Regions from separate parts of the Pseudomonas mercuritolerans genome, predicted to be linked through region 1. Evidence: predicted binding sites of a transcription regulator. Region 1 holds the regulator's gene; each other region holds the start of a gene.
The links. The regulator FliA, encoded in region 1, starts transcription of late flagellar genes. The targets are predictions, from matches to a motif close to CTAAAGTTTNNNNNNNNNNNGCCGNTAA.
Positions count from the first base shown of each region.

Region 2: the regulator FliA is predicted to act here: its motif matches at 1,257-1,284, upstream of ND528_RS26220 (methyl-accepting chemotaxis protein).
Region 3: the regulator FliA is predicted to act here: its motif matches at 1,451-1,478, upstream of ND528_RS28725 (methyl-accepting chemotaxis protein).
Region 4: the regulator FliA is predicted to act here: its motif matches at 1,500-1,527, upstream of ND528_RS08660 (methyl-accepting chemotaxis protein).

Region 1 is NZ_JAMSHA010000001.1:942,930-946,040, reverse strand. Features, by position in the region: gene flhF (flagellar biosynthesis protein FlhF) at 1-34, shown strand, start outside; gene fleN (flagellar synthesis regulator FleN) at 151-981, shown strand; gene fliA (RNA polymerase sigma factor FliA) at 978-1,718, shown strand; gene ND528_RS04410 (chemotaxis response regulator CheY) at 1,886-2,257, shown strand; gene ND528_RS04405 (protein phosphatase CheZ) at 2,276-3,064, shown strand.
Region 2 is NZ_JAMSHA010000011.1:133,706-136,816, reverse strand. Features, by position in the region: gene ND528_RS26220 (methyl-accepting chemotaxis protein) at 1-1,191, opposite strand, end outside; gene ND528_RS26215 (hypothetical protein) at 1,546-2,073, shown strand; gene ND528_RS26210 (GNAT family N-acetyltransferase) at 2,119-3,054, opposite strand; gene ND528_RS26205 (phenylacetate--CoA ligase family protein) at 3,023-3,111, opposite strand, start outside.
Region 3 is NZ_JAMSHA010000008.1:281,751-284,861, forward strand. Features, by position in the region: gene ND528_RS22530 (TMEM165/GDT1 family protein) at 1-333, shown strand, start outside; gene ND528_RS22535 (M48 family metallopeptidase) at 450-1,265, opposite strand; gene ND528_RS28725 (methyl-accepting chemotaxis protein) at 1,516-3,111, shown strand, end outside.
Region 4 is NZ_JAMSHA010000003.1:27,733-30,843, reverse strand. Features, by position in the region: gene ND528_RS08665 (glycerate kinase) at 195-1,334, shown strand; gene ND528_RS08660 (methyl-accepting chemotaxis protein) at 1,639-3,111, shown strand, end outside.

The sequences.
Region 1 (3,111 bases):
CATCTATCACAGCCCGACCAAGCAGGTTGGCTGAGGTAATCATGAACAGTTTTTGTACCTACATCGATGGTCTGCCACGCATTGTTCCGATCAGGAACGCGCAGCCAGTAATGTGGCCTCCGTCTATGCAAGACAAGGTAAAGAAATAACATGGGCAGCATGCATCCCGTACAGGTGATCGCGGTGACCGGCGGCAAAGGTGGCGTCGGCAAGACTAACGTGTCAGTGAACTTGTCGCTGGCGCTGGCAGAGCTTGGCCGTCGGGTCATGCTGCTGGACGCCGACCTGGGCCTGGCGAACGTCGACGTTCTGCTGGGGCTGACACCCAAGCGCACTTTGGCCGACGTTATCGAAGGCCGTTGCGAACTGCGCGACGTGCTGTTGCAGGGCCCGGGCGGGATTCGCATCGTGCCGGCGGCCTCCGGCACGCAGAGCATGGTGCACCTGAGCCCGGCGCAACACGCCGGCCTGATCCAGGCGTTCAGCGACATCGGCGACAATCTCGACGTGCTGGTGATCGACACCGCTGCGGGTATTGGTGACTCGGTAGTCAGTTTCGTTCGTGCCGCCCAGGAAGTGTTGCTGGTGGTCTGCGACGAGCCGACTTCGATCACCGACGCTTACGCGCTGATCAAGTTGCTCAACCGCGACTACGGCATGAACCGCTTCCGCGTGCTGGCCAACATGGCGCAGAGCCCGCAGGAAGGGCGCAACTTGTTCGCCAAGTTGACCAAGGTCACGGATCGCTTCCTCGACGTCGCCCTACAATACGTCGGCGCCGTGCCGTACGACGAAAGCGTGCGCAAGGCGGTGCAGAAGCAGCGCGCCGTCTACGAAGCCTTTCCCCGTTCCAAGTGCGCGCTGGCCTTCAAGGCCATCGCCCAGAAGGTCGACACCTGGCCGCTGCCCGCCAACCCGCGCGGGCATCTGGAATTTTTCGTCGAGCGTCTCGTGCAGCAAACCGCAGGGCCTGTGATATGACCGCCAGTGGCATGAATCTTTACAAAAAGTCGGCGCGTGACGCGCAATACGAATTGATCGAGCGCTACGCGCCACTGGTCAAGCGCATTGCCTATCACTTGCTGGCGCGCCTGCCGGCCAGCGTGCAGGTCGAAGACCTGATCCAGGCCGGGATGATCGGTTTGCTCGAAGTCTCGACCAAATACGACGCCAGCAAAGGCGCCAGTTTCGAAACGTACGCGGGCATTCGAATCCGCGGCGCGATGCTCGATGAAGTGCGCAAAGGGGATTGGGCACCACGCTCGGTTCACCGTAATACCAGGATGGTCAGCGACGCGATTCGCTCGATTGAAGCTAAAACCGGCCGTGACGCTAAAGATCACGAGGTTGCGGCCGAACTCCAATTGAGTCTCGACGATTACTACGGGATTCTGAATGACACCTTGGGCAGTCGCCTGTTCAGTTTCGACGACCTCTTGCAGGACGGCGAACACGAAGGGCTGCACGAGGATGGCGCCAGTGCTCATATGGAGCCGTCACGCGATCTGGAAGATGAACGCTTCCAGGCGGCGCTGGCGGACGCGATTGCCAATTTGCCGGAGCGTGAGCGACTGGTGTTGGCGCTGTACTACGACGAAGAGCTGAACCTCAAGGAAATCGGTGAAGTCCTTGGCGTCAGTGAATCGCGGGTCAGCCAGTTACACAGCCAGTGCGCGGCCCGTCTGCGGGGGCGTTTGGGGGAGTGGCGAGCGCGCTGAAGGCAGTGTGGGGACACTGCGAAACGAGGCTGGTGCGGTGATGAACGGCGCCGGTCTCGATCCGTTGTGCTCCAGACAAACTTTAAGTGCTGCGCCGATTGATTGAAGTGGCGCGTCCAGGTGCTGGGCGCGTTTAAGACTGCTTGGAGGTCGAATTGAACAAAGACATGAAAATCCTCATCGTTGATGACTTCTCAACGATGCGGCGGATCATCAAGAACCTGCTGCGCGATCTTGGGTTCACCAACACCGTCGAGGCCGACGATGGCACCACTGCCATTCCGGTGCTCAACAGCGGCAGCATCGACTTTCTGGTAACGGACTGGAACATGCCGGGCATGACCGGTATCGACCTGCTGCGTCACGTGCGCGCCGATGAAAAACTCAAGCACCTCCCGGTGTTGATGGTGACTGCTGAAGCCAAGCGCGAGCAGATCATCGAGGCCGCCCAGGCCGGTGTGAACGGTTACGTGGTCAAACCTTTCACGGCTCAAGCGTTGAAAGACAAAATCGAGAAGATTTTCGAACGCATCGGCTGATGAATGCGCGGGGGAGCTATGGAGCATAACGAATCATCACAGGGCGATTTCGAATCGACCCTGAAAAAACACGCGGTCGAACTGGTCGAGAGCCTTGAAAAAGGCAGGTTCGGCGACGCGGTGCAACTGATCCATGAGCTCAATCAGACCCGTGACCGCGGCCTGTATCAGGAAGTGGGCAAGCTCACACGTGAACTGCACAGTGCGATCGTCAATTTCCAGATCGATCCGCACATGCCGCAGGCTGAGGAAGTGTCGCAAATCACCGACGCCACCGAACGCCTGGGCTATGTGGTCAAGCTGACGGAAGCCGCGGCCAACCGCACCATGGATCTGGTGGAAAGCGCCACGCCGGTGGTCAACAGTCTCGCTGATGAAGCGCAGACGTTGAGCGCCGATTGGGGCCGCTTCATGCGTCGCGAGGTCGGGGCTGAAGAGTTCCGCGAACTGGCGCGCCGGGTCGACGGTTTTCTGTCACGCAGCAGCACGGACAACCGTGCGGTGTCGAGCAACCTCAACGACATCCTGCTGGCTCAGGATTACCAGGACCTCACAGGTCAAGTGATCAAGCGTGTGACCCAACTGGTCACCGAAGTCGAAAGCAATCTGCTCAAACTCGTGCTCATGGCCAGTCAGGTCGACCGCTTTGCGGGCATCGAACATGACCGCGCCGCAATGCTTGCTGAAAAAGATCCACAAAAACATCTCTCGCAGGGTGAAGGTCCGCAGATTCATGCCGATAAACGAGAAGACGTTGTGTCCGGTCAGGACGATGTGGACGATTTGTTATCCAGCCTTGGATTCTAGAGTTTCGGAATTCGGGTTTTTTGGGTTTTTAGACCTGTAGGAGCACC
Region 2 (3,111 bases), on a different contig from region 1:
GCTGGAAGCCATGGCGCCGGTGGCCTGGGTGACTTCGCCGATCATGTTCTGCAGGTAGACGATGAAGGTGTTGACCGAATGGCCGATGGCACCCAGTTCGTCTTCGGCGCGAATGGTGATGCGGCGAGTCAGGTCGGCGTCGCCGCTGGACAGCGAATCGATGTTGGCTTTCAGAGCCTTCATGCGCTGTACCAGTTTGCGAATCGCGTAAACCTGCAACAGCACCAGCAGGATCACCAGTGGAATCTGGATCAGGCTGAGACTGTTGAGCACATCGTCACGCTGGGCGGTGAGCATCTTGGTCGGCAGGGCAGTGGCGAGGAACCAAGGTGTGCCCTCGATAGGGCGCATGAAGAATGTGGCGTCTTCACCGTTGTTGTCGAACTCGACGCGCTGCGCTTTATCGCGGTTCTGCAGGCCGGTCTTGATCTGATTGACGAAGGTCGAGCTGGCCGCCAGTTCGCTGATGTTCTTCAACACGATCGGGCCGCTGATGCGCGAACTGTTGCTGATGATCTTGCCGTCAGCCTCGACGATGAGCATCTCGGCGTTGAGGTCTTTTTCCTTGCGTGCCACCAGGTCGTTGAAAAAGCCCAGGGTCACGTCGATGGTCGAGACGCCCCAGGCGCTGCCGTTCTTGTAGATCGCCATGGCGCAGTTGGTGCGCGGCTCGGCACTGGCGTCGTCCTTATAGGCAGCGGCCCACGCGCATTGGCCGCGCGGGGTGGCCATGCCGCCCTTGTGCCAGCTCTGGTCGTAGTAGTTGGGTGCGGCGTCGCTGTTCCAGAACGTATTGACCTTGAGCTGCCCCGAGGCATCGCGGTGCCAGAAGGTGCTGAACTTGTTGCGCCCGGCTTCGCGCTGGCCCGGCAACGGCCAGATACCGCCGCCAAAGACTTTCAGTTCGCCGTACTGATCCACCAGCCCGGGCAACACCACATCGATGGCGGCGCTGTCGAGCAGGGGGATGGTCTGGGTGATGCTGCGTTGCTGCGCCTGCACCTTGTTCAACTCGCCCTGAATCTGCACGGCGACTTCGGCGATGCGGTTGAGTACCACCTTCTCTTCGGTATCGCGCAGGGTCGGTGCGACCAACTGGCTGATGCCGACCACGGTCAGCACGGACAACAGCAGGATGAACAGAACCAGAAACAGCGTGTAGCGAGCCTGAATAGTGCGCAGTGCGGGCATGGAACTGATCCTTGAGCGGCGTTTTTTATTGGAAGGCAGGGTCAAAACAGGACGGGTATCACAGCGTATCGACGTGGCGCGCGGAAGCTTTAGGTACTTGCGTGCCGAAAGAACTCAGGGCGATGACCGGTTGGTATCGGGATTGGTACATCTCCAGTAATCGCCACAGTTGTTACATCCTGATGACGGCTCTGAAGCAATGTTTGCGGGCCTTCAGCTCAGTGTCATGAATGTACGAGATTTGTAAAAAAGCGCACAAAAGGGTTGGTTGGATCAGGCGAAGCGGCCGATACTCGCGCACATTCAAATCGTTGGACAAGGACATTTCATGCTCACTGCACAAGGAGTACTCGCATGACGATCGGCTATACCGGCGCCTGGGAAAGCAAGGCGGGCGTTCTGGTCCGTGATACCGGCGCGAAGAAGCAGGTTTCGCAGAGCGTCAAAGTGCAGCAGATGTTGACCCTGGTCGGTAACGATCCGAATGCACTGAATGTCGCGGAGATGGACAAACAGGGCTTGCGCAAGCAGATCAAGGGTTTCGACCCGGCCAACGTCTCCGTCAAGCAACTGGGCAACCTGAGCGAGTTTCTGCGCGGGCGCGGCCTGATTTCCGAGATCACCTCGATTACCTTGCTCAATGCCGGCGACAAGTTCGACCGGTTCGGCGTGCAGAAGGACCCGGAGGCTAAGTTCAACGCGCTGGAATATTTCGCCACGCAGCTCGATGCTATCCAGACCAACAGTCTCAATGGCAATTACTACGGCAAGAGCCTGATTCCCGAATTCAAGAAAGCCATTTACGTCCTGCAGAATCTCAAGACCTATGGTGAAGGCAACGCTGCCGTGCCATCCGACAAGGGCCTGACGGCCAAGGCATAAACCCGCGCGCAGTTGAGCGGGCTCATGTCGTTTACTGGCGCTCGTTCAAACCGGCGGCAAATCACCACTGCCGATTTGCCGTCGTATCTGATCATGCAGCGTCTGCATGTGCGGGCAATGCAATGCCAGTTTGCGCGGACGGTAACCGCGATGGAACAACGCCAGCCATCCCCCGCAATTGTCATGCGCCGGCGCCAGGCCGGTGAAAGCGAAACCGATGGCGTTCAGGCTGTGCAGGTCCCCGGCAAAGTGTCGCGACAGCTGCAGATGAATCGAAATCAGCCAATGCCTGGGTAATGCTCTGAGCTGGCTGAGCAGTTCCGGGTCGAGTTTCTCCAGCAGCATTTCATGGCGATTGCCATGTTGTTCGACCTGGACCGAGGCCCCGCGCCAGCGTGTAGCGCCGGCCCCGACACCGAATACGTCCGCCAGTCTGTGCATGAACGTACGGCAGCTGGGGGGCCACACCTGCGCTGGCAGTGGTCGCTGATAACCATCGATGGCGCGAACGCCCACCACGATCGACTCTGGCATCTTGCAGCCGAAAGGTGAGCGGACGTAATCCGGGAGCAGTCCGGTGTTATGAAAACCGAGGTTGAGGGCCATGCGTTGGGTGTAAGGGTGATGGGTCACCTGTTTGATCGAAACGCTGCGACAGCCCAACGCCTGCGCGTGAGTGAGCAGTTGCTCGCCCAGCCGCGTGGCAATGTTCTGCCCGCGTGTGTCGGGATGTACGGCGCTCAACGCCAACTCGGCGTCGTGCGCTTTTTCGCTCTGCCGATACAAGGTCGCATGACCCCGGATCCGCTCGCCCTCGACTGCCACCAGTGAATGCCAGCGTTTATCCGCATGGTTTTGGTTGATCAGACAGGGCAGATACACGTCGATCTTCAGGTAACGGTCGCCATAAACCTCGCGAAACAGTTCGCTGACAGCAACCGCGTCGCTGTCACGGTAATTGCGCAGGACCAAAGATTCCATCAGACACCTCCCTGTCATTCCGGTCATAGCAGCGCAGATCAATCACCCGCAGTCGTT
Region 3 (3,111 bases), on a different contig from region 1:
CTGGTCCCGGACAAAATGGATGACGACGAAGCCAGCACGGCGCGCAAGTTCGGCCCGTTCCTGACCACGCTGATCGCGTTCTTCCTCGCGGAAATCGGCGACAAGACGCAGATCGCCACGGTGATGCTCGCCGCGCAATATCCGGAACTGTGGCTGGTGATTATCGGCACCACCGTGGGCATGCTGATTGCCAACGTGCCGGTGGTCCTGGCGGGTAACTTTGCCGCAGAGAAACTGCCACTGACCCTGATCCGCCGCCTCGCGGCTTCGGCGTTCATGATTCTGGCGATTGTTGCGGTTTATAAAGCGATGCAGAGCAGCGGCTGGGTTTGAAGCAGCTGCAAGCTTCTAGCTGCAAGCTGCAAGCTGCAAGCTGCAAGCTGCAAGCTGCAAGCTGCAAGTAAAAAGCTGCAAGCCACGCACATCTGCTTTAGCTTGCAGCTTGCAGCTTATCGCTTGCTGCTGTTGTAGAGCGGCATCACCTTCGGAATCGCTGCCTGCAACGCAGCAATGCGGCTGCTGGATGCCGGGTGGGTGCTCATGAATTCCGGTGGCGCGCCCTCGGAAGCCTTGCTCATCTTGTCCCACAGGGTGATCGCCGCGTTCGGGTTGTAACCGGCGCGGGCGGCCAGTTCCAGACCGATCAGGTCGGCTTCGTTTTCGTTGGCGCGGCTGTTGGGCAGGGTCATGCCGTAGTTGGCCACAGTGTCGGCCAGCGCCAGGCTGTCCTGCCCCAGACCGAACAGGGCACCAGCGCCCTGCTTGGCCATCTCCATACCGTACGCCTTGGACATCGCTTCACGACCGTGCTCGCGCAGGGCGTGGGCGATTTCATGGCCCATGACCGCAGCGATTTCATCGTCGGTGAGTTTCAGGCTGTCGATCAGTCCGGTGTAGAAAATGATCTTGCCGCCGGGACCGCAGTTGGCGTTGAGCTCATCGCTCTTGATCAGATTGACTTCCCATTGCCACTGCGCCGCGTCCGGGCGGAATGTTGGCGCCTGGGCGATCAAGCGGTTGGCGATGGTCTGCACGCGCTTGGCTTCAGGGCTGGTCTTGTCCAGCACACCTTTGCTCGACGCCTCGCCGACGGTCTTCTGATACGACTGCGCGTACATCTGATCGACCTCTTGCGAGGACAGCATGCTGAACATGTACTGCTTGCGCTCCACGCCCACGGCGCCGCCGCTGGTGGTGTTGACCGACTGACAACCGGCCAGCAACAGCGCTGCGCTCAAAGCACTTACCACTAATGTCTTGTTCATTCAAAAGCTCCCTGAAAACCTGAGGCGTATCCTAGGCGGCTAATTGTATTGGCGCCAGATACAACGGACGCATTGCGCGTACATTCACCTATGGCCGCAAGACCTCGTGGAAATTCCTCAAGCGCATTGAATCCGCCGCGCACCGATCCATCAGCGACATCGCGGGCCGATTCCGACCAACGTCTCTCATGGCCCTGCACACCCCGCCGATAAATCCCTCGCAGATTGTCCTCTTGCGTGCGGAGCTCCCATGAAGTTCAAGTCGATCCAGTTTTCCGTCGCCGCCCTGGCCGGCGCCATCGTTCTGAGCGTGGTCGCGGCGCTGGTGCTGTACGCGCTGTTCTCCGGCGCTCGCACGCAAGAAATGGTGCAACAGCGCACCCAGGCGCAGTTCGAGCAAGTCATCGAACAGCGCCTGACCTCGCTCGCGCAGACCCAGGTCAGCCAGATCCAGCGCGAACTCGAAGCGCCGCTGTTGATTGCCGGCGGTCTGGTACGCGTGAACGCCCTGCTCGGCGCGACCGGCGCCGACGGCCAGCCGCGCCTGAGCGTCAGCCGCGAACAACTGATCAGCCTGATTAAGGAAAACGTCGAAAAGAACCCGAAGATTCTCGGCACCTACATCGGCTGGGAAAAAAACGCACTGGACCACAATGACGCGGCCTACATCGGCAGCTCTGTAGTTGGTATCGATCCGGCCAACGGCCGCTTTTTGCCGTGGTGGTTCCGCAATACCGACGGCAGCCTGGGCGTGGACAAACTGGCCGATGTCGACGATCAGAAAACCCTGTCCACCGGCATACGCGCCAGCGAGTACTACCTGTGCTCGAAAGAGACGAAGAAAGCCTGCGTGATCGACCCGGCACCGTACAAGGTCGGTGACAAGATCGTCATGCTCGCCTCGTTCATCGAACCGATCATGATCAACGGCGCATTCCAGGGCATCGTCGGTGCCGACCTCTCGGTCAATTTCATTCAGGACATGCTGCTCGCCGCCAACCAGAAGCTTTACAGCGGCGCCGGTGAAATGGCGCTGGTCGGCGGCAACGGGCGGATCGTTGCGTACACCAAGGACTCGAGTAAATTCGGCGAGAAAGTCAGCGACATCCTCGACGCTGAACAAAGCAGCAACCTCGCCAACCTCAAGCGCGACGAAGTGACCTATTCGGTCAATCAGGCCAAGGGCCGCATCGAACTGTACCTGCCGTTCGGCATCGGCCAGACCGACGCACGCTGGACACTGATGCTGCAATTGCCGCTCAACGCGGTCATGGCCGATCTGCAAAACCTCCAGGCCGACCTTGATGCCCAACGCAAATCCGACACCTTCGGCATGGCCATGGTCGGTCTGGTCATCGCCGGCATCGGCCTGCTGGTGATCTGGCTGGTGGGTCACGGCATTGCGCGGCCACTCAAGCAAATGGTCGCCATGCTCGATGACATCGCTCAGGGCGAAGGCGATCTGACCCGGCGTCTGAGCAGCGACCGCAGCGATGAACTGGGCTCGATTGCCAAAGGCTTCAACACCTTCCTCGCCAAATTGCAGGCGATGATCACGCAAGTGGTGACCTCGGTGCAGAGCGTCAGCGATTCCTCGGAACACACCGCCGACATCGCCATCCGCACCAACATCGGTGTGCAGAAACAAATGGCCGAGATCGATCAGGTGGCGACCGCGGTGCAGGAAATGACCGCCACCGCCCAGGACGTGGCGCGCAATGCCACCCAGGCCGCACAAGCGGCAAGTCACGCCGATCAGGCCGCCAGCCAGGGCATGCAGATCGTGCGCGACACATCGGATTCGATTGGCGTACTGGCGGTGGAAATCGGCAAGGCTGTCGATGTG
Region 4 (3,111 bases), on a different contig from region 1:
GCGAGCAGGCTCGCTCCCACATTTGGAATGCATTTCAAAATGTGGGAGCGAGCCTGCTCGTGAAGGGGCCGGAACATCCAATGCCAGCCTTTTGTGGAAATGAACAATAAACGCCGACGCCACTTGTGCAGCCGACCGGCGTCAAGGCGCAGGCCGACTGGCAGCATGAACGCCAATGCAACCGGAGAATTCCCATGAAGATCGTCATCGCCCCCGACTCGTTCAAGGACAGCCTGAGTGCCCAAGGCGTTGCCGAAGCCATCGCCCTCGGACTGGCGCAGGTCTGGCCGCAGGCGACGCTGATCAAATGCCCGATGGCCGATGGCGGCGAAGGCACGGTCGAGTCGATTCTTGCAGCCTGCGAAGGTGAGTTACGCCGCACCCGCGTGCGCGGTCCACTGGGCGCGCCGGTCGATGCTGCTTGGGGTTGGCTACCGCACAACCACACCGCGATCATCGAAATGGCCGAGGCCAGCGGTCTGCAACTGGTCACGCCGGGACAGCGCGATGCCTGCATCAGCAGCACGTTTGGCACCGGTGAATTGATTCGTGCAGCGCTGGATGCCGGCGCGCAACGGGTGATCCTGGCGATTGGCGGCAGCGCGACCAATGACGGCGGTGCCGGGGCGATGCAGGCGTTGGGCGTGAAGTTGCTGGATGCGCAGAATCAATCGTTGGTGCCGGGCGGCCTGGCCTTGGCGCAACTGGCGCGACTCGATGTGGCTGGGCTTGATCCGCGTCTGGCCGAGGTGCGTTTCGACATTGCCGCCGACGTCAATAATCCGCTCTGCGGCCCCCATGGTGCCTCGGCCATTTTCGGCCCGCAGAAGGGCGCATCGCCTGCGCAGGTTGAGCAGCTCGATCAGGCGCTGGGGCACTTTGCCAAACTCTGCGCGCAAGCATTGGGCAAAGACGTGCGCGATGAACCGGGCAGCGGCGCGGCGGGTGGTCTGGGCTTTGCCGCCAAAGCTTTTCTCGGCGCGCAGTTTCAGGCGGGCGTCGAGGTAGTGGCGGAACTGGTCGGGCTCGCTGACGCGGTCAAAGGTGCGGATCTGGTGATTACCGGAGAAGGCCGCTTCGATGCGCAAACCCTGCGCGGCAAAACACCGTTCGGTGTCGCGCGAGTTGCCAAACAATACGCTGTGCCGGTGATCGTGATTGCCGGGACCTTGGGCGAGGGTTATCAGGAACTCTATCAACACGGCATCGACGCCGCGTTTGCTGTTACCAGCGGGCCGATGACTCTGGAACAGGCCTGCGCCGAAGCCCCGCGCTTGCTGCGTGAACGCGCCACCGACATCGCCCGGATCTGGCAGCTCGCCGCCAAACGCTGAACCGCTGGCCTCTGTAGGAGCTGTCGAGTGCAACGAGGCTGCGATCTTTTGATCCTGCTATTAAAAGTCAGAAGATCGCAGCCTCGTTGCACTCGACAGCTCCTACCCAAGGCAGCGGACCTTGGTTGATTGTTGTAACGTCCCGAAAAATATTTACTGCGGACCCGAAACCTTCCTCAAGCCTGGCCGATACAACGGTCAGGCGCACACAAAACCAAAACCCAGTGACGCCGGACTGTCGCCCGCTATGGGCCAGTGCTCACGGCATGGATGCTCGTAGTTTCTTTCTTTCGAGAGTCCGACCATGTCCCTGCGTAACCTGAATATCGCGCCCCGTGCTTTCCTCGGTTTTGCCTTTATCGCCTTGCTGGTGATTGTCCTCGGCGTGTTCGCCGTCAGCCGCATGACGGTCATTCGTCAAGCGTCGATCGACATGGACACCAACCAGTTGCCAAGCGTGACTCACCTCAGCGTGGTCACGGAAAACGTCCTGCGCATGCGCATTCTCTCGTTCCGTGTGCTGGTCAATCGCGAACCGGTCAGCCTGCAAGAGGCAGAAACCCGCATCGCGGTGCTGGTCGACAAGGTGCGCAAAGCTCAGGCCAGCTACGCTGCGTTGCCGGCAGGTCCTGAAGAGCACGCAGTTTTCCAGACGTTTTCGACCACCCTCGATAACTATCTGCAAGCCCAGAACCGGATGCTTGAGCTGTCGCGCCAGGGCGATCTGGAAGCGATGCGTGCGTTGATCAACACGCGCATCAAGGAAGGCACCGATCAGATGGGCGAGCAGCTCAACAAGCTGATCGGCATGAATACCGCCGGGGCCAGAGCGGCGGCCACCAAGGCCGGTGAAAACTATGACAGCGCGATCACCGGGATCATCATCGTCGCCGTGATTGCGGCGCTGGCCACCGTGTTGCTCGCCTGGTTGCTGACCCGCAGCATCGTCACGCCGCTCAACCGCGCCGTGCTCGCTGCGCAAACCATTGCCAACGGCGACCTCAGCAAAGCTATTGAAGACGACGGCAAGGATGAACCGGCGCGCCTGCTCGAAGCCTTGGCCGCGATGCAGACCAACTTGCGCAAAACCATCGAGCAGATCGCCGGCTCCGCCACGCAACTGGGCGCCGCTGCCGAAGAGCTCAGCGCTGTCACCGAAGAAGCGTCGCGCGGCCTGCAGCAGCAGAACAACGAAATCGAGCAGGCCGCCACTGCCGTCAACGAGATGACCGCTGCGGTGGAAGAAGTGGCGCGCAACGCCGTTTCGACTTCCGAAGCTTCCAATCAGTCGACCCACGCCGCCCGCGAAGGTCGCGATCAGGTGGTGAAAACCGTCGACGCGATCCAGACCATGACTCACGACGTGCAGAACACCGCGCAGATGATCGAAGGCCTCGCCGCGCAAGGTCGTGACATCGGCAAGGTGCTGGACGTGATTCGGGCCATCGCCGAGCAGACCAACCTCTTGGCGCTCAACGCTGCGATTGAAGCGGCGCGTGCCGGCGAGGCTGGCCGCGGTTTTGCCGTGGTGGCTGACGAAGTGCGCGCCTTGGCCCATCGCACCGCACAATCGACTCAGGAAATCGAAAAAATGGTCGCCGGCATCCAGAACGGTACCGGAGAAGCGGTTTCGTCGATGCAGCAAAGCAACCAGCGCACCCAGTCCACATTGGAAATGGCCCGCGCGGCCGGTGTGGCGCTGGAACAGATCACGCAATCGATTCACCAGATCAACGAACGCAACCTGGTTATAGCCAGCGCTTCGGAAGAACAGGCG